Regions from separate parts of the Pseudoalteromonas sp. Z1A6 genome, predicted to be linked through region 2. Evidence: predicted binding sites of a transcription regulator. Region 2 holds the regulator's gene; the other holds the start of a gene.
The links. The regulator sigma-54, encoded in region 2, starts transcription at its own class of promoters, with help from an activator protein. The targets are predictions, from matches to a motif close to GTTGGCACGNNNNTNGNNT.
Positions count from the first base shown of each region.

Region 1: the regulator sigma-54 is predicted to act here: its motif matches at 1,474-1,492, upstream of GQR46_RS02465 (PA2169 family four-helix-bundle protein).

Region 1 covers NZ_WTKW01000020.1:4,867-16,914, forward strand. The annotation lists gene aceK (bifunctional isocitrate dehydrogenase kinase/phosphatase) at 1-402, shown strand, start outside; gene GQR46_RS02460 (LysR family transcriptional regulator) at 419-1,357, shown strand; gene GQR46_RS02465 (PA2169 family four-helix-bundle protein) at 1,536-1,979, shown strand; gene GQR46_RS02470 (biopolymer transporter ExbD) at 2,292-2,687, shown strand; gene GQR46_RS02475 (TonB-dependent receptor) at 2,761-5,796, opposite strand; gene GQR46_RS02480 (FecR domain-containing protein) at 5,806-6,885, opposite strand; gene GQR46_RS02485 (RNA polymerase sigma factor) at 6,882-7,448, opposite strand; gene GQR46_RS02490 (DUF2937 family protein) at 7,581-8,096, shown strand; gene GQR46_RS02495 (LysR family transcriptional regulator) at 8,076-8,963, opposite strand; gene GQR46_RS02500 (peroxiredoxin-like family protein) at 9,086-9,736, shown strand; gene GQR46_RS02505 (haloacid dehalogenase type II) at 9,736-10,503, shown strand; gene GQR46_RS02510 (PilZ domain-containing protein) at 10,724-11,332, shown strand; gene GQR46_RS02515 (agmatine deiminase family protein) at 11,390-12,048, shown strand, end outside.
Region 2 covers NZ_WTKW01000033.1:5,318-17,365, reverse strand. The annotation lists gene GQR46_RS03825 (HPr family phosphocarrier protein) at 1-270, opposite strand, end outside; gene rapZ (RNase adapter RapZ) at 313-1,158, opposite strand; gene ptsN (PTS IIA-like nitrogen regulatory protein PtsN) at 1,178-1,630, opposite strand; gene hpf (ribosome hibernation promoting factor) at 1,635-1,922, opposite strand; gene GQR46_RS03805 (RNA polymerase factor sigma-54) at 1,949-3,448, opposite strand; gene lptB (LPS export ABC transporter ATP-binding protein) at 3,518-4,243, opposite strand; gene lptA (lipopolysaccharide transport periplasmic protein LptA) at 4,240-4,785, opposite strand; gene lptC (LPS export ABC transporter periplasmic protein LptC) at 4,775-5,329, opposite strand; gene kdsC (3-deoxy-manno-octulosonate-8-phosphatase KdsC) at 5,326-5,877, opposite strand; gene GQR46_RS03780 (KpsF/GutQ family sugar-phosphate isomerase) at 5,878-6,849, opposite strand; gene GQR46_RS03775 (calcium/sodium antiporter) at 6,853-7,821, opposite strand; gene GQR46_RS03770 (ATP-binding cassette domain-containing protein) at 8,077-8,892, shown strand; gene mlaE (lipid asymmetry maintenance ABC transporter permease subunit MlaE) at 8,892-9,671, shown strand; gene mlaD (outer membrane lipid asymmetry maintenance protein MlaD) at 9,685-10,233, shown strand; gene GQR46_RS03755 (ABC transporter substrate-binding protein) at 10,239-10,919, shown strand; gene GQR46_RS03750 (STAS domain-containing protein) at 10,912-11,205, shown strand; gene GQR46_RS03745 (BolA family protein) at 11,211-11,468, shown strand; gene murA (UDP-N-acetylglucosamine 1-carboxyvinyltransferase) at 11,482-12,048, shown strand, end outside.

The DNA of each region.
Region 1 (12,048 bases), on a different contig from region 2:
TACGGGCAAGCTCTAAAAGAAATGATTGCCGTTAATATATTTCCTGGCGATATGCTCTTAAAAAACTTTGGTGTAAGTAAGCACAAACGTATTATTTTTTACGATTACGATGAAGTTCAATACCTAACAGATATGAACTTTAGAGCATTACCAAAAGCAAAGAGCTACGACGATTATTTAATGGATGAACAAAGTTACTCTGTTGCACCACAAGATGTATTCCCAGAGCAGTTATGTACATTTGTAATGCCTAATCCTATGTATAAAAAGTTTTTCCTCAGCACTCATCCAGAGCTTATAGATGTTAGCTTTTGGAAGCAGGCTCAACAAAATATAAAAAATGGGCAGGTAAGTCATATTTACCCTTACCCGACAGCACAGCGATTTATCCATCACTGGTAGACGCAAAGGACACACAATGAATATAAGTAAAATAGATTTAAATTTACTCGTTTATCTCGATACATTGCTTCGAGAATGCAATGTAACACGCGCTGCTAATCAATTGAGTATTACGCAGCCCGCAATGAGTAATGGCCTTAAACGTCTTCGTAACTTATTTAACGACCCTATTTTAGTTCGTACCAGCGATGGTATGGTCCCGACAGAGCGCGCTTTAGAGTTACAACCCGTTATTCGTGGCATATTAATGACGCTTGAAGAAACCCTAGCACCTAATAGAGAATTTGAGGCAAGCCAGAGTAAACGTGTATTTAGAATAATGGCCAGTGATTACGCTGCAAGTACGTTAGCGCCAAAGCTCTTAAGTAAACTACACGAAGAAGCCCCCGATACTACTTTAGATATACTCACACCAAGTGATGTAACCTTTCATGACGTAGAAAACGGTAAAGTAGATATGGCAATCAACCGTTTTGAAAACTTACCTCAGTCTTTTCATCATAAACGTATTTGGAAAGACAGTTTTTGCTGCTTAGTTAAGGCCGACAACCCTATTATTGAAAACTTTAGCCTCGACAGCTACTTAAAAGCGCGCCATATATGGGTGAGTAAAACAGGTTTTGGTGTAGGCGTGGGCATGGACCCTAAAGATGTGCAAAAACTTGGTTGGGTTGACGAAGCACTTGCCCACTTTGGTAAACATCGTAACATTGCCACTTTTACGCGTAACTACCATGTAGCGATTCATTTAGCTAAAGAGAAAAATTTGATTGCGACCCTTCCTTCAAAAGCCGCAAATATATACTTAGATGATCCGGGGCTTAAAATTTTAGAGCCACCGTTTCCAATTCCTCCTTTTGAGCTTGATATGATTTGGAGCCCACTGTTACATCGCGATGCGAGCCACATCTGGTTACGCCAAAAAGTAGCTGAAGTAGCTGAAGAGCTAAAATAACTTTATTACACAATATAATGTAAAAATTGCTAGGTTAATACCTACTCTATTAACCTAGCAACTCCAAAAATAAAAAACAAACCGTTAATAAACATAAGCTTAAAACAAGCCATGAACTTGGAACACACCTTGCTTTAATTAAATTGAACTATACATTCATTTAATTAAAGAGGTCATTATGAACACCCATCAAGGATCAGAAGTAAATCATATTACTGACATCATTCAAGTTATGAACAGCGGCATCGATTTTTATCAAAAAGCACAGGAAAAAGTTGAAGACCCTGCTATTGGCGCACTTTTTCAGCGCATGATAGATGCCCGAAAAGTGAGTGTTGAGCGCTTGCAGCCATATGCAATTAATGAAAAAGGCGAACGCGAAGATGGTTCATCTTTCGCAGTTGAAGCACGACGTGCATACACAGCCTTACTTACTACATTCACCTCACATAACGACAGCACGTATGTAAAAGAGCTTGAAGAAGTAGAAGATAAAACGCTTGTAGAAATTAAAGCCGCTATGGATAAACCACAACCGGCTGATTGCGAAGCTGCACTGGCTAAAACATTATTAACAATGCAAAGCTGCCATGCAGAAATGAGCCGTATGCAAAAGCAGTAAGCTTACATAACGCATAAATACAACCCAGCCTAGCGCTGGGTTTTTTATTGCCTCTAATACCAATCTGCATAAATCTTTAAGCAATTTAACGAATTAAATCACACTATAACGATGCCATATAGACCCCATATAAGCAGATTGCTACAAACACCACCTTATTTCGCCACATTTTAAATACATAATGAATACAAATATTTAATGTTATTAGAATATTTATTTAACCACGCTTTATTTTTGCTGTGCTAATTTTGTTAATAGGTACCTAAAACCTTGCTGTGGCGCCGCAGCATTTAATTAAAAATAAGGTCTAATATGAAAAGTAAACTAACTAAACTGCAAAATAATGCTGATGTAGATATGACCCCGATGTTAGACATAGTGTTCATATTACTAATTTTCTTTATTGTAACTACATCTTTTGTAAAACCTGTGGCTATTGAATTAAACCGGCCACTCGACAGCCCTCAAATAGATAAGCCTGTTAAAAATGCTTTATTTAGAATTGATGAAAGTAACGGAGTATATTTTTCAGGGAGGTTAATTGATTTAGAGCAAGTTGCGACTAATTTAGCGATGTTCGCGGCTAAATATGAAATAAGTACGGTACTTATAACCGCAGACGAAAACAGTACACATAATACTTTAATGAGTGTAATGAATAATATTAAGCAATACGATGATTATTCAATAAGTTTGATTTCTCAATAAATCAATCCAAGCTAAAACCAAAAAAAGGGCCTTACGGCCCTTTGAGTTAAATAACGAAAGGGAGTGTTATTAATTAAAAACGGTATTCTGCACCTACGTAGTAGTAAGCACCGTTAAAACCAAATGGAGCCGAGCGACGTGAGTAGTCAAACACACCTGAACTACTTATTACTGTGTTGCCACTAGCATCTACAATAGTACCTGAGCGAGAGTTACCTATTTCGTTTTTATCTGGATAAACGTCAAACAAGTTGTTTGCACCAATGTTTACCGACAAATCTTCAGTAACGAAGTAGTTAACTTTAACGTCAGTTAAAATCTCTGCCCCATACGTTTGACGACCACCATCTTCTACTGTGTACTCACCAAAACGATTAAGTGAAAGGTTAACTGTCCAATCGTCACGTTGATAAAGCGCACTTAAGTTAATACGATCCTCTGGTTGCCACTCTTCAATAATAGAGATGTCTTCAGCTGAAAATATATCGTCTACATTTACTGTCTCAAGGCTTGAGCCAGCAGGCGAAAATAACGATACAACATCTGTTTTAGTAAAGTTAGCTGCAAGTGTAAAATCAAGCGTGCCTCCTAAACCTTCAGTGTTCCACGTTGCTACAAAATCAACACCACGAGTTTCTGTATCAGCACCATTTAAGAAGAACTGACCTACGCCAGCACCCGCACTATTCAGTGCAGCATCAAGGCTTGTAGATAAACCTTTACCTAAGCGGTCACTAATTACAATACGATCATCAATATCAATTGAGTAGTAATCAACGGTTACGTTAATATTATCTGTAACGTTATACACAATACCTAAACTACGGTTTTGTGATTTTTCTTCTTTAAGCTTTGGAATACCTAAGCTTTGCGCAAGTGTTGAATCGTTTCTAAATGTCCCAACCTCTTCTGCCACTAAGTTACCATTAGCACCAACAACAAATTGCGTACTTACATTGTTGAAGTAAAGCTGCTGCATTGAAGGCGCTCTAAAACCTGAGCTTAATGCACCGCGTAATGAAATATCGTCGGTTACAGACCAGTTACCAGCAAGTTTAAAGTTTACGGTGTCGCCAAAGCCTTTGTAGTTATCGTAGCGAAGTGCACCCGATAAAATCACATCTTCAATTACATAAGCTTCTGCATCTATGTAAAATGAAATTACATCACGCGATTCATCAACTGATGACGCAGGAGACGAGCCACCAAAACCTTGCGAACCACCCGATGCGTCTTCAGAGCCAACACCGCCACTTAAACCGTTGTAAATACTTACACCGTTAGTTGTATCGTAATCGCGGTATGCGTACTCATTGCCTTCTAAAATGCGGTATTCGTCAGTACGGATTTCAGCACCCATTGCTAAAGAATAATCATCAAAGTTTTGCGTAAAATCAATATTGATTGTTTGCAGTGATAATTCCATGCCGTAAGCGTACGCTTCACGTGGGATAGTTGTACGAATATCAGCAGCACTTAAACCTTGGTTATAACGTAAAAAGTTAGCGTATGAGGCATTGATAGTGTCACTTGTCGTGTAATCAATGCTGTTTTCACCGTAGGTGTATGATAAATCAAGGCTTGCATCGTTATCAAACTCAGTTTTATAACCAAAGTTGTACGAGATATCGTCGATAGTTGTATTAATTTTTGGTAAGAAGCCTAGCGGTATAGTCGCATCGTTATCTTGCAGTACAGGGTTACCACCAGCATTTGCGTTATGACGGAAAAATGCAGCCGACTCGTTTTCGCGTGTTGAGTAAGTAATAAAGCCGTAAAGCTCGCCATCACCTAACTCGTAACCGGTATTAATTGTTAAACCAAACTGCTGCGAATCAGCATCACCAATTCTAAAAGTATCACGATCGGCTGTCAGCTCACGCGGATCGCCAGCAAGTAAAGTACCGTCACTTAGTTCTGTACAACCATAAAACTGACAAGAGCCATGTAAACCTGCACGGTTAGTCGGTGCACGGTCACGGTAATTGATAGTTGTATTTAAATAACCGTCATCACCTAGCGCAAAGCCTTTATTAAAATCAAGGTTAATGGTTTCGCCATCGCCTTCAGAATATTGACCGTAGTTAATAGCCGCTTTACCACCTTCGCTACCATCTTTAAGCACAATATTAATAACACCTGCAATTGCATCAGAACCATACTGAGCAGCAGCGCCATCACGTAATACTTCAATGCGTTTAATTGCAGAGGCTGGAATTGCATTCATGTCAGTACCTGCGGTACCACGCCCAACAGAACCATTAATATGAATAATACTTGCTTGGTGACGACGTTTGCCGTTAATTAAAACCAATGTTTGATCGGGGCCCAAACCGCGAAGTGTCGCAGGTCTTAAAGCATCAGTACCGTCACTAATTGCAGAGCTTGAAAAGTTAAATGAAGGGGCGATAGACTGTAGCATACGACCAACTTCTGTTTGGCCTGTATTTTCAAGCGCTTCTGCACTTAAGATATCTACTGGAACGGGTAAATCTTCAACTGAACGTCCTGCTACACGGCTACCGACAATAGCAATTTTTTCAATTTTTTCTTGAGCGACTTCTTCTGCTGCGTTTACACCTTGCGAATTTACTGCAAGTAAAGCTGGTAATACTGCTGCACTGACCGCTGAAAGCTTCATCATGTTGTTATCATTCCTGTTGATTTGTTTGAGTTTTATACTCAGTAAACCATTTTGATCAACAACCGCATCGAGCTCAGTCCCACCTAGTAATGCCTCTAGGGCATCTAGCTGAGTGTAAAATCCATAAACTGAATTTGCATCATACTGCTTTGCCAACTCATAAGAAAACACCACGGTTTGCTCTGTTTGTTTAGCATATTCAATTAAGGCTTTGTCTGCTCGCTGCGCTTTTATATCAAATTGCACCATTTGCCCAGTGGTTTGAGTTGCGGCTTGTACACTCAAGCTAAAAATAGCCGGTACAAGCACACTCAATCCACTCAATAAATGCGTTTGGTTACTGCGCAACTTATATAAACAGCTGACAAACAAAAATCCTCTATGGTTTTGTTTCTTTTTTTTAATGTTTTTTTTACGTTTAATCTTTATAGGTGCAACTTTAGCTAGCATTAGTCTGATTTTCATAACGTCTACTTATGATTCTGTATGGTGTTTTAGCGTTACTACATGCTCACCTAAACGCTCATGATCAATAGAAAAATTAGTCTGTAAACTCTCTAGTAAACCTTCAACGTCACCTGCTTTAAATACCCCAGCTACTTTAATACTGGCGAGCTCGTCTGATGAAAGCTCAAAACGTGTGGCGGTATAGCGACTTACTTCATTTAACGCATCACTTAGCTCTTCTCCATTAAAAATAAGCATGCCATTTTGCCATGCCAAATCGCGTTGTACGTCGTTCATTGAAAGCTGGGTAATTGGTTTTGTAACGCTTTGCTCTATAATTACTTTTTCGCCTGAGATAACAATATTGGCATTAATTTGACGAATTTTTTGCGTGCTGTTATCTGCAAGTTGATAATCTTTAAAGTCATTTGCATCAACCGCAACACTAGGGTCGGTGATCATCACTTTGCCTTCGGTAACAACAAGCTCTAAATCTGACGAAGTATTGCGCTGTACATTAAAAACAGTACCCAGAGCGGTAAAACTTTTATCTCCCGCCATAACACTAAACGGGCGCGTAGCATCTTTTGCTACATTAAAACGCCCTTCTCCACGGCTTAGCAGCAATTGCCTACGACCTTTACTATAAGCAACTTCTAGTAAGCTATTAGTATTAAGCTGCACTATGGTGCCGTCTGGCAATACATAGGTTGCTTGCTCACCTACTTTTGTTTTGTAAATTTTAGTGTAATTAACTTTTGCAAGCTCTTGGTTATAGCCATTTTCTAAATTAATTAATAAGTAGCTGCATACCATTAGTGCTGCAAATAAACTCGCTGCAATTGAGTAAGAAAACATCCACTTATTTTTTGATGATTTAGTATTGCCACGCTGAGGGAATAAATGACTTAATTCATTTAATACCGAAAGTTCATCCCACAACTGGGCAAGCTCATAAATAGAGTCCTGATGAGCGGTGCTTTGCATCATCCATAATTTAAATTGCTCTTTTTCATCATCAGTTAAACCACGATCAATCGCGCTTATCCAATCACATGACTTTTCTAAAATTAAATCTTTTGAATTAAATTGATGAACATTACTCATTCTGCGACCCTCTTAACGGATATAGGGTGTGCTTGAGCTTTAGGGTGCGTTTGAGAGCTTTGCTCATGATCACGCATGTACAACATGGTTTGTAACAATCCTTTGGCAATGTGTTTTTCAACAGTGCTTTGGCTTAACTGCATTTGGTCTGCTATCTCTTTTTGGCTCATGCCGTACACTTTTTTTAATATAAAGCATTTACGAATCGATGAGCTTAGTTGCTCAGTAGCTCTACAAAAAAGTAAAAAGCGCTCTTTAGATGTATATTCATCTTCGAGCTTCATTGATTTGAGTAGTACGGGTAATTCGTTATCGTTTTCTAACGAATCATTAAATTTATTGTCCCACTTAGCTATATGGTTAAGTGCTAGGTGTTTTGCTGTTTTAAGCATGTAACTGCGGGTAAACTGTATATCTTGCTTTAAATCAGCTTCGTAGCTTTTTACAAAAGTTTCTTGCACAATATCTTCTACATCGTCGGGTTGAACAATGCGCGATACAAAGCGTTTGAGCTGCTTAGAAATATCAACAAATGTTGACGTGAACTTTACTTTTTTCGTCATCCTTAACATACACCTGTTGTTATTTTTGTTGTTATTTTTGTTGTTATTTTTATTACCAATAGATTACGAGTTTTTGATATAAAAACAAGCTCAAATGTTAATTTTGGGTTATTTAAATGGATAGGAAGATAAATGAGTAAATTTTTAGATTATATCCGCCTTAGTTTCTTTGCATTTGGTTTACTACTTGGGGTGCAAATCCCTGCATTTGTGAGCGATTTTGGCCAGGCCTTATCAGCCCAATTAATTGAAGCTAATAATGCAATTGCACCATTTAAAAACGATGCTGCTAAGTATTTTAATAATGATTTAGACAAGCTAATAAAACACTATAAAAATATTGATGATGGGATTGTGAATAAGGGGGCAAGTAATATCAGTACACTTTACACACGACAACAAGACTTACAAGTCGCTGTAAATAGGTTTGCGCAATCTCCGTATATATTTACTATGATCAGTGGCATGAAGGATATAAAGCAACAAGTATGGCAACGCTTTGAAGGTCAAATTATTTTAAAAAAAGACTCTATTATAGCCGCCATTGTTGCAGCTATTTTTATTGCCGTACTAGCAGAACTTACTGGTTATTTATTTTTAACTGGAGCAAAGCGCTCATTTAAACGCTTATTCGCAGCTCAAAAATAACGATTTCATAAAGTCATAAAAAACATCGGTTTTGCGGGTAGTTAAACTATTTTGCGGACGTAAAAACCACACTGGCGCATCATCTTGTGCCATTACACCGGGCATAACTTCAACTAAAACTCCATTTTTAAGATCTTCATTAATCGCTATTTTAGATTTAATAGCTATACCATGGCCTGCAATAGCAGCTTGGGTCATATTATCGGAGTTTGAGATAGTAAAACGGGTTTTAGCATTAAAAGTATGGATTTTTTTATGTTCGTCAAAAAGCTTTAACTGTCGTTGCCACGGTAAACATACCCAATAATGCTCGCTCAATTGCGTTAAATTTTCAGGCATGCCGTATTTTTCTATGTAACTAGGAGCTGCACAAAGTATGCGGCTATTGTTTACTATTTTACGAGAAAGCAGTCCTGAGTCATTTAATTGCCCTACTCTAATAGCAACGTCCTGTGCATCATCAACCACATTTACAAAATGATCCGTTATTAAAAAATCAAGCTTTAGCTCTGGATAAGCGTGCTCCAGCTCATTAAGTCTAGGCATTACATATTTTGAAAAAATCCAAGGCGGCATGGTTACGCGCAATAAACCACTTACTGATGAGCTTCGTGCACCAATACTATGCTCAGCATCGTGAAGTGCTTCAATTATAGCACCCACTCGTGCGTAAAATATTTCTCCGGCGGGAGATAACCGTACTCGTCTGCTGTCTCTAAAAACAAGTACTGTTGCAAGCTCACGTTCTAATTTACTTAAGCGATGGCTTACCGTTGCAGGCGATAAACGCTGCTCGCGCGCAGCAGCAAGCACCCCTTTATTTTCAACTACGGCTATAAATGTTTCTAAGTCGCTTAAATTATACATAAAGATGCCATTGTGCACTTTTCAATGTTTAACATTTTCGAATGAAGCTTTCAGTTTTGCAATGTTTATTTAAATATGTAAAACACTATAATTGCAGATAGTCTAATTATTGAGGTTCAATCATGAGTTTAAAAGCGCAAATAGATGCCTACAACGTACAAAAAGATGCCAAATTACCGGCTGACGTTTTGGCATTAATGAACACTACAAACGAAGAACTTATTGCACAGCATATTAAAGATAATGCGTTGCAAATTGGTCAAAAAGTAGAAAACTTCAGCTTAGCCAATCATAAAGGCGAAAACATTGAGCTTGCAGATTTATTAAAAAAAGGCCCGGTAATTATTAGCTTTTATCGTGGTGGCTGGTGCCCATATTGTAATTTAGAGCTAAAAGCACTGAACGATTACTTACCGCAATTTAAAACTCAAAGTGCTCAATTAGTAGCAATATCACCGCAGTTACCTGATGAAACACTCTCAACGGCACAAAAAAACGACCTTGAATTTGATGTGCTTTCAGATGTGAGCAATAAAGTAGCTGAGCAATTTGGTTTATTGTTTACACTTGATGAGCGTATTCAAGCGTTATACACACAATTTGGTATTGATTTTGAACACTACTACGGCGATAAAAGCTTTAAATTACCGCTACCTGCTACTTACGTAATAAATCAAGATGGTGTTATTACATACGCATTCTTAAGTGAAGACTACACCCTACGCGCAGAACCTATTGATGTTATGGCAGCACTTGAATCGGAGAAAAATTAATGTCTATTTTAAAATCGTTAAAAACACTGACTCTTTCATTACTTGTGGGCACAAGCCTTGTATCTGGTTATGCAGTCGCTGATGAAGCAAAAGAACAAACAAAGCCTAAAGTGCTTATTTTTGATGTAAACGAAACCCTACTTGATTTAACGTCAATGCGTACCTCTATTGGTAAAGCACTAGGCGGACGTGAAGATTTATTACCGCTGTGGTTTTCAACTATGTTGCACCATTCACTAGTAGATACTGTAAGCGGTAGTTATCACGACTTCGGACAAATCGGCGTGGCATCACTTCTTATGGTTGCGCAAAACAATAATATTGATATTACTAGTGAACAAGCCAAAACAGCGATTGTTACACCACTTCTAACTTTACCACCACATTCTGATGTTAAAGAAGGACTGGCAAAACTTAGAGCGCAAGGCTATAAATTAGTAAGCCTTACAAATTCTTCAAACAAGGGTGTAAAGGCACAATTTGAAAGCGCTGGTTTAATGTCTTACTTTGATGCGCGTTACAGCATTGAAGATATTAAAATTTACAAACCTGATTTACGTGCTTATGAGTGGGTACTTAAAAAGTTAAACGTAGCACCAAATGAAGCAATGATGGTTGCAGCCCATGGCTGGGATGTTGCTGGCGCAAAAGAAGCAGGCTTACAAACTACGTTTATAGCTCGCCCTGGTAAAGCACTTTACCCATTAGCTAAAAAGCCAGATCACGTGGTGAAAGATTTACATGAATTAGCCGCTCTACTTAAATAAGTATGTGCTGATGAATCAATACCCAAGCGGCCAATGTTAGGATGACATTGGCCGCTTTTTTATAACTAACCCTAAATATGTCTTAGTGTATTTATTTTCATAATCTGTATGTTAAAAATTGAATGTAAACAAAGCATTTAGCCCGCTATGCGTTATTTTATCTGCTAGCAATTTAGTACTCACAACGCTACTATTAAATAAATACGTGGTGGAGAACATAATGAATAGTGAAAGATTAGGTGAGTTTGAGCAGTACTTTCAAATTAATGAAAGTATAAGAGTAAATTTATTCGCCGTATCGAACGGACAAATTCCTAAATCGCAGCTTGAGCTTGAAGACGATATCCCCCCACTATTTAGATTAGCTAATGAAGTGAGTGAGCTTGAGCAAAGCTCGTTACGCCCACTGCGTAACTTAGGCGATATAGCACAAGAGCTAGCTACATTTTTACAAGCGCAGTCACGTAAAATAGATTTAATAATGAGCCATATTTTGGCCTCAGAACAAGCGCAAGATAATGCAATCCAATGTGATAGTTACGGCGGCGGTGGTATTCGCTTTACTTCTCCTGAAGTACACTCAATTGGCCAATCATTCAGAACTAAGCTATTTTTGCACCACGAAGCCTCTGCGGTTTATTGTTACACCGAAGTTGTGGCAGTAGAAAAACAAGATAGCGAACATTATCAATACACCCTGCTTTTCACCGCTATTAGAACCACTGACCAAGAACTAATTGTTAGAGCGAGTTTACATGCTCAAACCCGCCAACTTAAAAAACGTCAAGAATTAGAACTAGCCCAAGATGATTCAAACAACGATAATTAGCTGACATCTTTTTGTAAAATGCTAAACTAGTGTCATCTTAATTAGTATATAAAATTCATGAACTTTAGACTTTTACCAGAATGGGCCAAGCAAGACGCTGTTATGCTTACGTGGCCTCATAAAGACACCGATTGGGCTGATAATTTAGCACGTGTAGAACCTGTGTATGTTGAGCTTGCTAAATATATAACAACGCAGCAACAGCTTGTTATTGTGGCACATAACAGTGCCTTAAAAATGCATATTACAGCATTGCTAAATAGCGCTAACATCTCTCTTAATCGTGTTCATTTTGTAGTAACGCCTACTAACGATACGTGGGCGCGCGATCATGGTCCGCTTACTTGCGCCGCCATTGATACGCCAGAGCAATTAAAAATCTATGATTTTACTTTTAATGGTTGGGGCAATAAGTTTGAAAGTGCATTAGACAATCAAATTAATCGTACATTGGTGAAAGAGCTAAGTAGCAAAAAAAATCAATATCAAGCGCTCGATATGGTGCTTGAAGGTGGCGGTATTGAAATAAACGAGCATGGTGTGTTGCTAACAACCAGCGAATGTTTACTAAATAAAAATCGTAACCCAGATTTAAACCCAGCTGACATAGAAGTACTTTTAAAAGAGCACTTAGGTGCGACGAGCTTTTTATGGGTTGATCATGGCTTTTTAGCCGGTGATGACACCGACAGCCACATTGATACCTTAGTACGCTT
Region 2 (12,048 bases):
CTCTTGTTCATTAAAGCGTTGTGCTATCAATTCTCCAACAGCATGTAAAGCTTGCTCAGAATCAGGGCCTTTACATACAACTTTAACTTCTTTGCCTTGGCTACTTTCAAGTAACATGAGTGCAAGTACGCTATCGCCTGCGGCTTCTTTGTCATCTTGAAATAATGTAATTGTAGCATCAAACTGCACTGCCAATTGGGCAAGTACGGTGGCTGCTCTGGCGTGTAATCCTAATTTGTTTTTTATTAAAAAAGTGTCTTCACAATGCATAAGTTACTCTACCTAAGCTGAACAGGTGATTATTCAGCTATATTATTTTTCTTGTTCGCGATGGCGAATTTTTACATTGGGGTGTGTCATTGCAAAACTTTCACCAATAGTTTGCGCTAAATATACAGAGCGATGTTGACCGCCCGTACACCCAATGGCAATGGTCAAATAACTGCGGTTATTTCTCTCTAAGTGCGGCAACCACGTTTGTACAAATGTTTGAATTTGCCATGTGAACTTTTGCACAATACTATGACTAGCCAAATAATCTTTAACAGGTTGATCTAACCCATTTAAAGGCTTTAATTCAGGCTCCCAATGAGGGTTTGGTAAAAAGCGTGCATCAAATACATAGTCTGCTTCTTTTGGGATACCGTGTTTAAAACCAAACGATTCAAACGTGACAATAAGTTGCTTATCTTTTTTACCTAAAATCTTTTCACGAATAGATTCAGCAAGTTGATGAACGCTTAAATCAGTTGTATCTATCATAAAGTCGGCGCGGGTGATTAATACATCAAGTAATTCTTTTTCTTTTTTGATGGCTAAATCAAGAGGCAACGAGTCAATTGATAGTGGGTGTAATCTACGAGTTTCAGAAAAACGTTTGATCAATGTTTGATCGTCGCTATCTAAATAAAATAACGTAGGTTTTGCAAAGCCAGGCAAGTATTCAAGAATATCGTTAAATTCATCTTGTTGTTTAGGGATGTTACGCACATCAATGCTAACAGCAATTTTATCATAGCTATCAGACACACTGCGAACTAATGAAGGAAGCAAGTTAACTGGAATATTATCTACGCAATAATAACCTAAATCTTCTACAACGCGTAAAGCAACCGACTTTCCAGAACCAGAACGGCCGCTTATGATAATTAACTCCATTTATCACCCTTTAATAAAACTACGATTGATCAACAATAACTTGGTAAAGTTCAGCATCTGATTTTGCACTACGTAACTGCTTACAAAAATCTTTGTTATTGAGTCTATCAGCAATGGTAGCTAGAGTCTTTAAGTGCTGCTGGTTATCTCCATCTGGTACGATGAGTGCGACGAAAATATCAACAGGGCGGTTATCTATAGCATCAAAATTTATTGGCGTTTCGCTAACGAGCACTAAAGCCAAAGGCTCTTCTGCACCGCTCATTCTTCCGTGAGGAATCGCAATGCCACGCCCTATACCTGTACTACCCAATTTCTCTCTACTCATTAAAGCAGTTAGAATGTCTTGTTGCGGTAGGTATGGAAGTTTAGCGTGAGCAAGTTCGCTAATGAACTCTAAAATCCTTTTTTTGCTATTAAAAAGGACCGCAGCTTTGCTGCAGTCCTGGCATATAAGTGAGCTTAATTTCATCATATTAGTGTCGAGCAAGCTTCTCTTTGTGTTTAATTACTTGGCGATCTAGCTTGTCGATCAACGAGTCAATGGCGGCATACATATCTTGATGTTCTGTAGAGGCAAAGAGTTCGGCGCCACTTACGTGTATTGTCGCTTCTGCTTTTTGATTTAGTTTTTCTACATCAAGAATGACATGAACATTATTAATATGATCAGAGTGTCTTTCTAGCTTCGCAAATTTGGTATTAATATAGTCTCTTAGTGAATCGGTTAATTCTACGTGACGACCAGTTAAGTTTAGTTGCATAAGCATTACCCTCTTTTTTTTGCGTCTTAAATCAAACTTTTACGCTGATTTGACGGTGGAATAGCCAGAGATTCGCGGTATTTTGCGATTGTACGTCTCGCTACTTTAATTCCTTGCTCAGCCAATATATCCGCTATTTTGCTATCACTCAATGGTTTTGCTGAGTTTTCTGCTGCGATTAATTTTCGGATAAGCGCACGGATTGCTGTAGATGAACATTCACCACCGTTTTCGGTGCTTACATGGCTTGAGAAAAAATATTTAAGCTCAAATATACCACGGGGTGTGTGCATATACTTTTGGGTTGTTACGCGCGAAATTGTTGATTCGTGCATTTCTACCATTTCAGCAACATCATTTAAAACCATTGGTTTCATGGCTTCAGGACCGTGTTCAAAAAAGCCTTGTTGTTGCTTAACAATACAATTTGTTACTTTTAATAGCGTGTCGTTTCTACTTTCTAAGCTTTTAATAAACCATTTAGCTTCTTGTAAATGCGAGCGAATAAACTGGCTGTCACCACTGGATTTTACAGTGCGAGACATTGCAGCGTATTGGCTATTAACACGAATTTTAGGCATGCTATCTGGGTTTAACTCAACAACCCAGCGGCCTTTAATTTTTTTAACTGACACATCAGGAATAACATACTCAGACTCTTCTCTTACAATAGTATCTGCAGGCTTAGGGCTAAGAGTATGTATTAATGTCATTACTTCTTTAAGCTCTTCTTCTTTGAGCTTAGTCTTCTTCATTAATGTACGATAGTCACGAGCTGCTAATAAATCAATATGCTCGGTTAAAATCATTTTCGTTTCATTAATGTAAGGTGTTTCTTTATCAAACTGGTTAAGTTGAATACATAAACACTCTTGTAAACTACGTGCAGCAATACCGACAGGATCAAACAGTTGGATGCGCTTTAATACTGCTTCAATTTCATCAAGTTCAACTTCGTTATCTTCTTCGTTTTCTTGATTAAAGCTTTCTAAAATTTCTTCGCAGCTTAGTGTTAAAATGCCTGAATCATCGACGGCTTCTACAATAGCAATAGCAATGGCTTCATCGGTAGGGCTAAATGGCGTTAGTTGTAATTGCCACATTAAATACTCATGAAGCGTTTCAGTAGAGGCGCCTTGGTATATTGATTCGTCTTCAGGCATTGGACCTGATGATGCTGCAGGGGCGGCACTCATGTACTCATCCCAACTAACATCCATAGCCATGTCGTCACTTAGCGTGTCTTTTGCAAGTGCTTCACCACTATCTTGTTCGTATTCGCTTGGAGCATCATCGGCAGATGCGCTAACAGTTATGTCATCTGTATCTGCTTTTTGCTCGTTTTTACCTGCAGCGTCTTCGGAATAGTCTGGTTCTTCAACCTCTAATAGCGGGTTGCTGTCGAGAGCTTCTTGTATTTCTTGCTGGAGATCCAATGTACTGAGTTGCAACAAACGAATAGCCTGTTGCAGCTGTGGAGTCATTGTAAGTTGCTGGCCCATGCGCAGCTGTAGTGATTGCCTCATGTATCTCTAACAATCCTTTTATGTTGTTATAATTAATACTAGCAGATGCTTAAAGACATGGCGTAAATGTTACAGCCTAAATTGCTCGCCTAAGTAAACATCGCGTACTGTTTTATCATTTAATACGTGTTCTGGAGTACCTGATGCAATCAGCTCCCCATGAGAAACAATGTAGGCTTTTTCACAAACATCAAGGGTTTCTCTTACGTTATGATCGGTAATTAATACACCAATCCCACGATTTTTAAGATGTTCTATTATTTTCTTTATGTCTAATACCGAAATCGGGTCAACACCTGCAAATGGTTCATCCAGTAATATAAATTTAGGATCTGCTGCCAGCGCACGTGCTATTTCAACACGACGACGTTCGCCACCCGACAATGCCATACCTTGGCTATCACGAATGTGTTGTATGCTAAATTCATCTAATAATTTATCGAGAGTGTCTTCTCTAGCTTGTTTATTTAACTCTTTGCGCGTTTCTAAAATGGCCATTAAGTTTTGATAAACAGTCAGCTTTCTGAATATTGAAGACTCTTGCGGTAAGTAGCCAATGCCTAATCTAGCACGACTATGCATAGGTAAAAGAGTAATATCGTTATCGTCTATCGATATTTTACCTTTGTCGCTAGGTACAAGTCCTACTATCATATAAAACGTGGTAGTTTTACCTGCGCCGTTAGGGCCAAGTAAGCCAACAATACTGCCAGCTTTGACTTCAAGGCCGACGTTTTTTACAACTTCACGGCCTTTATAGCTCTTTGCTAATAGCTCTGCTTTTAATGTGCTCATGGTTGACCTTTGTCGCTTTTTTTACTTTTTTTAGTCTCGATTGGTACTAAAATTGTGTGAACGCGGTCAGTTGAGTTTTCATCTTTTTCGGCACTGATTAGCTGCTGCTCTATATCGTAGGTAATGCTTTTAGCATTTATTTTTTGTCCCGCTTGCGATACTTGTGCATTACCAACAAGCGTTAAAAAACGCTTAGATACATCATAACGTACTTCGTCAGCACTGGCGCTCATAGTCGTGCCATCTGATTGCTTTTCTTCAAAGTGCGCAGGGCTACCTGTAGCAATTAATAATTGTTTATTATCGCCAAGTTCATCGCGTTTATGTACTTCTAAGCGGTCGGCTGTGATACGGCGGTTACCGTGAATAATTTCAACGTTTTTTTCAAAAATCCCGACATTAGCTTTTAATTGACCTTCTTGCTTATCGGCGCTTATTGAAATTTGATTTGCAGCCGGTTGCGTGTTTTGCTCTGCAGCACTACTATTAAACGCTAGTATAAGTGTAGGAATAATAAGTGATTTTAATATTTTATTGGTCATAATATATGGTTCGCGTATGGTTAATTAGTTTTATCACTTCGGTTTTTAAGTCGGCTTCTAGGCCTTTACCAGTGATTTTTAAATTGGGTCCAGTGATGATAACGGGTTGCTCCGAACGCATTGTTAATAGCTTTATATCTACCTGAATATTATCAGCATTGATTTTGTCTATCATGGCGTTATCGGTTAAGTTTTTGGCAACCACATTGCCTTCTAAAATTAATTGTTTGTCTTCGTATAATGTTGCTTCGTCTGCATTTATTTGCCACGTTTGCTTTTCGTTATATAAAGTAAAAATAGGTTTTTCAAAAAACGTAAAACCTAATTGTTGATATAGCTCCATTTTAGCCGCAGTGACTTTGTGGCTAATTTTACCTTGTTCGTCATAGGCTGTTTGTTTGAGTTCTATGGCTATGTAATCAGGCTTGGCAATAACTTCAGGCTCAGTCTGAGGCACAATATTTGTTTGTGTAAAATAAGGGTACCAAAGCCAAACCATACAGCTAATGAATAAAACGCTTAATATTATGCGCGCTGCATTCATGAACTAGTGCCTTGTGTAGTCAATGCTTTACCATTTTCAAGCATAAGTAAGTCGGTGAGCTCTCTTACTGCACCAAAGCCGCCAGGCATTTGCGTTACATAGTGTGATAAACGTTTAATAAGTGGATGGGCATCATTTACTGCAACAGCAAAGCCGACTAATTCCATAACGGGCATGTCAGGACCATCATCACCTATATAAGCAATTTGTTCATCGCTAAGGTTGAGTTTGTCTTTTAGCTCTTGATAGGCAATGAGCTTATTTTCTTGGCCTTGATAAATATGCTGTACGGTTAAGCTGCTCATACGTTGTTGCACTATTTGTGAATGACGACCAGTAATTACAGCCACTTCAAAGCCACTGTTTATAAGCGCTTTAATGCCAAAACCATCTTTTGTATTAAATGCTTTTAGCTCTTCACCTTGATTACCAAGATAAATACGGCCATCAGAAAATACACCATCAATATCGCATATAAGTAGCTTTACTTTTTTAGCGCGTGCTTTTGCATCATCGCTCAGCGGTTGATAGAGTTCTTCAAATTGCATTTATAACACTCCTGCTTTTAATAGGTCTTGCATGTTTAATGCGCCAATAGGTTGGTTTTTATCATTGACGACGATTAAGCCATTTATACGTTTGTGTTCCATAATATTAAGCGCTTCAGCAGCCAAAATATCTTGTGTAGCCGTAGTACATGACTTAGTCATAACAACATCTATTTGTGTTGTATGAATATCAATTCTTTGCTCTAAAATACGACGCAAATCGCCATCGGTAAATAATCCCACGAGCTGCTGATCTTCATCAACAATGGCTGTCATACCTAGCCCTTTAGCAGACATTTCAATAAGGGCGTCTTTAACTGTTTGTGAAACGCTAATAATAGGTGTATTTGCGCCGCTGTGCATAACATCTTTTAAAGTAAGTAATAAGCGCTTGCCTAAACTACCACCTGGGTGAGATAACGCGAAGTCATCAGCTGTAAACCCGCGAGCTTCTAATAATGCAACTGCCATGGCATCGCCCATCGCAAGCGTTGCAGTGGTACTTGATGTAGGAGCTAGACCCAATGAACAGGCTTCTTTTTCTACTTTAATACACACATGTACATTAGCAAGGGTCGCCATGGTTGATTGCGTATTGCCAGTCATCGATATCATTTTGGCACCAAGTCGTTTTAAAACCGGAATGATATTTAAAACTTCGCTGGTCTCCCCTGAATTAGAAATAAGCATAACCACGTCATTTTTAGTGATCATACCTAAATCACCATGACTTGCTTCACCAGGGTGAACAAAAAATGCTGGACTGCCAGTGCTTGCAAGGGTTGCCGCTATTTTATTGCCAATATGACCTGATTTACCCATACCAATGACAATAATACGGCCTTCGCAGTCGTACATTAATTGGCACGCGTTATGAAAATTTTCATCTACATATTGTGCAATATCACTAAGTGCTTGGCGTTCAACATCTAAAACGCGAAGGCCTTGTTCAATAAAATTTAGCGTTGCCATCATTTACCCTACTTGACTAAAAATATACCCTTGGTAACCCAAAAACGCTATTAGCAATAAGCCGCCTTCTACTCTATTGATACGTTGGGTGCCTCTAAAGTTCAATGACATAATAATTAGGGCAAGTGTTGCGCCAATCATAATTAATACGTCTCGGCTTACTAATGATGGGTCAATGGCAGAAGGGTTAATAATACCGGCAAGTGGTAATACCGCTAGAATATTAAATATGTTTGAGCCAACAATATTACCTAGTGCTAAATCATCTTCATTTTTAAGTACACCTGCAACCGAAGCGGCAAGTTCTGGCAAGCTAGTACCAATGGCAATAATCGTTAAACCAATTACTAGGTCGCTTAAGCCGAAGTATTTAGCAATATCGACAGCCGAACCTATTAAAAAATGAGAGCTAACAGGTAGGAGTATCATGCCGACAACTAACCAAAATACCGCTTTTTTCGTAGGTACATCGTTTGGTACATCGTCGCAGGCTTCTGAGACAAATGGGTCATCTTGGTTTTTTGCACGCATAGATACAATAATTAACCCACCGATGAATACGATAAAGCCAACCAAAAGTGCAACACCTTCATTAAATGAAAAGTAGTTATCTGAAAACACATACCAAGTAGCTAAAGATACGAGCATCACTAATGGCATTTCACGTTTTAATGTACTTGATGAAACTGAAAGAGGGCGAAATAAAGCTGTGATACCTAACACAAGTAAAATGTTTGTAATATTAGAACCAACAGCATTACCAACTGCTGTGTCGGTTTTATTAGCCAAAGCGGCAGAGGCTGAAACCATCATTTCGGGTGCTGAAGAGCCCATAGCTACCACGGTTAAACCAACAATAAGTGTAGGTACACCAAAGTTTTTAGCAAGAGCCGCAGCGCCATAAACAAACCTGTCTGCACTCCAAACAAGAGCTGCAAAACCAAGAATTAAAATAACAAACGAGGTAACCATTGTGTTAAGCCAGTTATACAAAATACGGATGGCGCGAATAGTAACAAAAGCCAAGATGAAAGTATAAATAAAAGAGTAAGGTCAACTACGTAACAATGCTGCTTTTAAACAGCTAATTTAAAAATTTAAGCCGGGGTTAAGCTGTTTTGAGCGAGTCTTATAATCCTTTTCATGGGTGTATTACAAAATCTTACGAATTGTTTTTTCCATCTTTGACAAAAAAGCTTTAAAATAGGTGCACTAGTGAACATTTTTATGGAGAGCGACTTGTCGCAATCAATAGTAGAAGTCAAGGATGTTAGCTTTTCGAGAGGCAATAGAATCATATATAAAAATATGAGTTTTAGCGTTCCTAAAGGTAAAATTACTGCGATCATGGGGCCAAGCGGAATTGGCAAAACCACTATGTTGCGTTTAATTGGTGGTCAGCTTAAACCAGATTCAGGTGATATTTTATTTGAAGGTGGCAGCATTCCTAAAATGTCTCGTAAAGAGTTATACGAAGCACGTACTAAAATGAGCATGCTTTTTCAAAGTGGTGCGCTGTTTACTGATATGTCGGTATTTGACAATATTGCGTTTCCTATAAGAGAGCACACAAAGCTAAGTGAAGACCTTATTCGATTAGTTGTATTAATGAAATTGCAAGCGGTTGGGCTACGTGGCGCTAAAGATTTAATGCCCTCTGAGTTATCGGGCGGTATGGCAAGACGTGCTGCACTTGCGCGCGCTATAGCACTTGATCCAGAGCTAATCATGTACGATGAACCATTTGCAGGACAAGACCCTATTTCGATGGGCGTATTGGTTAAGCTAATTAAGTCGCTTAACGAAGTATTGGGTTTATCGTCTTTAATTGTGACACACGATGTGACAGAGGTAATGAGTATTGCCGATCACGTTATAATTATCGCCGATCAAGGTGTAATTGGTTGTGGTACTCCTGATGAAATGCGCAATCATGAATCTCCTTTAGTTCAACAGTTTTTAAAAGGCTTGTCGGATGGTCCGGTACCATTTCATTTTCCGGCTCAAGCTTATGCAGATGAACTGCTTGGAGAAAAAGCATAATGTTGGATTTATTTCAAAAGCTAGGGCATAAAACGCTAGGACGTTTTGCGGCTCTTGGCCGTTCGGCTTATATGCTGTTTAGTGCGCTTGCGCATGTTCCTAATTTTAAAAAAGGCACACCGTTACTTGTTCGCCAACTTTATATGGTCGGTTCGCAATCGTTGCTGATTATTATGGTGTCGGGTTTGTTTATCGGCATGGTGTTGGCTCTACAAGGTTACACCGTATTAGTTGGTTATGGCGCTGAGGATAGTTTAGGGCCGTTAGTGGCACTGAGTTTATTGCGAGAACTGGGCCCGGTTGTTACTGCATTACTATTTGCAGGACGCGCAGGTAGCGCATTGACTGCTGAAATTGGCTTAATGAAAGCAACAGAGCAACTTTCATCACTTGAGATGATGGCAATCGATCCGCTAAAACGTATTATTGCACCGCGCTTTTGGGCGGGTTTTATAAGCATGCCATTGCTTGCATTGATATTTTCAGCCGTAGCAATCATAGGCGCTCATTTAGTGGGTGTAGATTGGCTGGGGGTTGATACAGGTAGTTTTTGGTCAATCATGCAATCACAAGTGTCGTTTCAGCAAGACATACTAAACGGTATTATTAAGAGTTTTGTATTCGCCATAGTGGTGACCTGGATTGCGCTTTATAAAGGATATGACTGTGTGCCGACCTCAGAAGGGATCAGCAAAGCAACCACCGAAACGGTTGTTCATTCGTCATTAGCAGTTTTAGGTTTTGACTTTATTTTGACAGCGGTAATGTTTACCAGCTAATAGGGTATAGATAATGAATTCACGGAAATTAGAAATTTTAGTTGGTTTTTTTGTAGCACTTGGCATTTTAGCTTTTGCGATGCTCGCACTTAAAGTTGCCAATTCAGGTATTAGTGGCTCTGGCGAAACATATACGCTTAATGCCAAGTTTGAAAACATTGGCTCATTAAAAGCGCGTGCGCCGGTAAAAGTAGGTGGTGTTGTAATTGGTCGTGTTGAATCAATTTATGTACACCCACAAGAGTTTTTACCAGTGGTAAACATGACCATTGATGCACAGTATTTATGTCGTTTTTCAGACACAAGCTCAATCTCTATTTTAACGTCGGGTATTTTAGGTGAGCAGTACTTAGGTATTCACCCTGTCATTTCTCCAGATTCGGCTAAACAACGTTGTTTAGGCGAAACAGTGACTGAAAACAAGCAAGATGAAGCAATTGACGATTTGTTTGGTGTGGAAAGTAAAGCACTAGGTGATGGCGATTCAATTACTGATACTAAGTCTGCCATTGTACTTGAAGAATTAATCGGGCAGTTTTTATTCAACCAAGGTAGTGAGTAATTATTATGTTGAAAAAGTTTTTAGCTATTGTAGCAATTGGCACAATGACGCTAACTCAAAGCGTAAGTGCAGCAGATGTTAAATTGGTTGATCCAAATAAAATGGTACGCCAAGTTGCCGATAATACATTTGCACGTATTAAAAAAGATCAGCCATTAATTGTTAAAAATCAAGAGCATCTTCGCGTAATCGTTGAAGATGAATTAATGCCTTATATCGACTACAAATATGCAGCACTTCGCGTACTAGGTAGTGAAGTATCTAAAGTACGTGCAATTACCGACGAAGCTGAAAAAGCCAAAGCAATTAAAGAAATTCAACGCTTTATTGGTGTTTTTAGAGAGTACTTAGTTGCTACTTATGCAGGTGTATTCACTCAATATACAAACCAAAAAGTTGAGTTTGGTGCAGAACAAGCATTTAAAGGCAAAGATGTCGTTGTCGTTAAAACTAAAATTATTGAAGATGGTAAACCTGATATCAGAATCGATTTTAAAGTACGCGAAGACCGTGACGGTGAATGGCGCGCGTACGATATGATTGCTGAAGGTATTAGTTTACTAGATGCAAAACAAAGTGAGCTACAAGGTATTTTGCGTCAGCAAGGTATTGATAATGTAAGTAACCTTTTAGAGCAAAAGAGTCAGCTACCAGTTCAGTTTAGAGGCAGTAACTCGAATGACTAAATTGGCAATAAGCCAAGTTGATGGACAACATTTTCGAGTAAACGGTGAGCTTACTCGAAATTCAATTGGCGATGAACAGCTTCTGAACAACAAGCTATTAACCAAGCATAAAATCATCTATTTCGACCTAAGTGGTGTATCTAGGGTTGACACAGCGGGCTTAGCTTGGTTAATTCACTCTTTTGCAGAATTAAAGCAGCAAGGCATTCGCCTTGAATTGCAAAACCTACCTGAGCAATTGCAAAATTTAATGCAACTGGGTCAGGTTACAACCCTATTTGAGTGAGAGTTATGGAAACTAGCCAAGTCGAAACATTATTACGCGAAGAACTTCAATTAGCTGAAGTACATGTAAAAGCCAATGGTAGTCATTATGAAGTTGTTGCAGTAGGTGAATGCTTTGACGGTTTAAGCCGAGTTAAAAAGCAGCAGCTAGTTTATGGCCCATTAATGAATACAATTTCAGATGGCACAATTCACGCAGTATCTATTCGTGCATTTACTCCTGTAGAGTGGAAGCGTGAACAAAAATTTATTTTACCGCAATAAATAGGGCCTCTTAATGGATCAATTTGTAATTCAAGGTGGTACTTCACTTGCTGGTGAAGTGACTATTTCTGGCGCTAAAAATGCCGCACTTCCTATTTTGTTTGCTTCATTATTAGCTGATGGAAAAAGTACATTTACTAATGTACCGCGCCTTCGCGATATAGTGACCACTGAAGCCTTATTAAAAACTCTAGGCGCTGATGTTAATTGGCACGGCGATACGCTAGTGATTGACGGCGCAACGGTTAATAAGACATTAGCGCCATACGACTTAGTTAAGCAAATGCGTGCCTCTGTACTTGCATTAGGCCCTTTAGTTGCTCGTTTTGGTGAAGCTCAAGTGTCTTTACCTGGTGGGTGTGCTATTGGTGCTCGCCCTGTTGATATTCATATTCAGGGTTTGGAGCGCATGGGCGCGGTAATTAACGTTGAAAATGGTTATATTAATGCCAAGGTAAACGGTCGCTTAAAAGGCGCTGAAATCTTTATGGAAATGGTAAGCGTAGGCGCTACCGAAAATCTATTGATGGCAGCTGCCCTCGCTGATGGTAAAACCATACTTGATAACGCTGCACGCGAG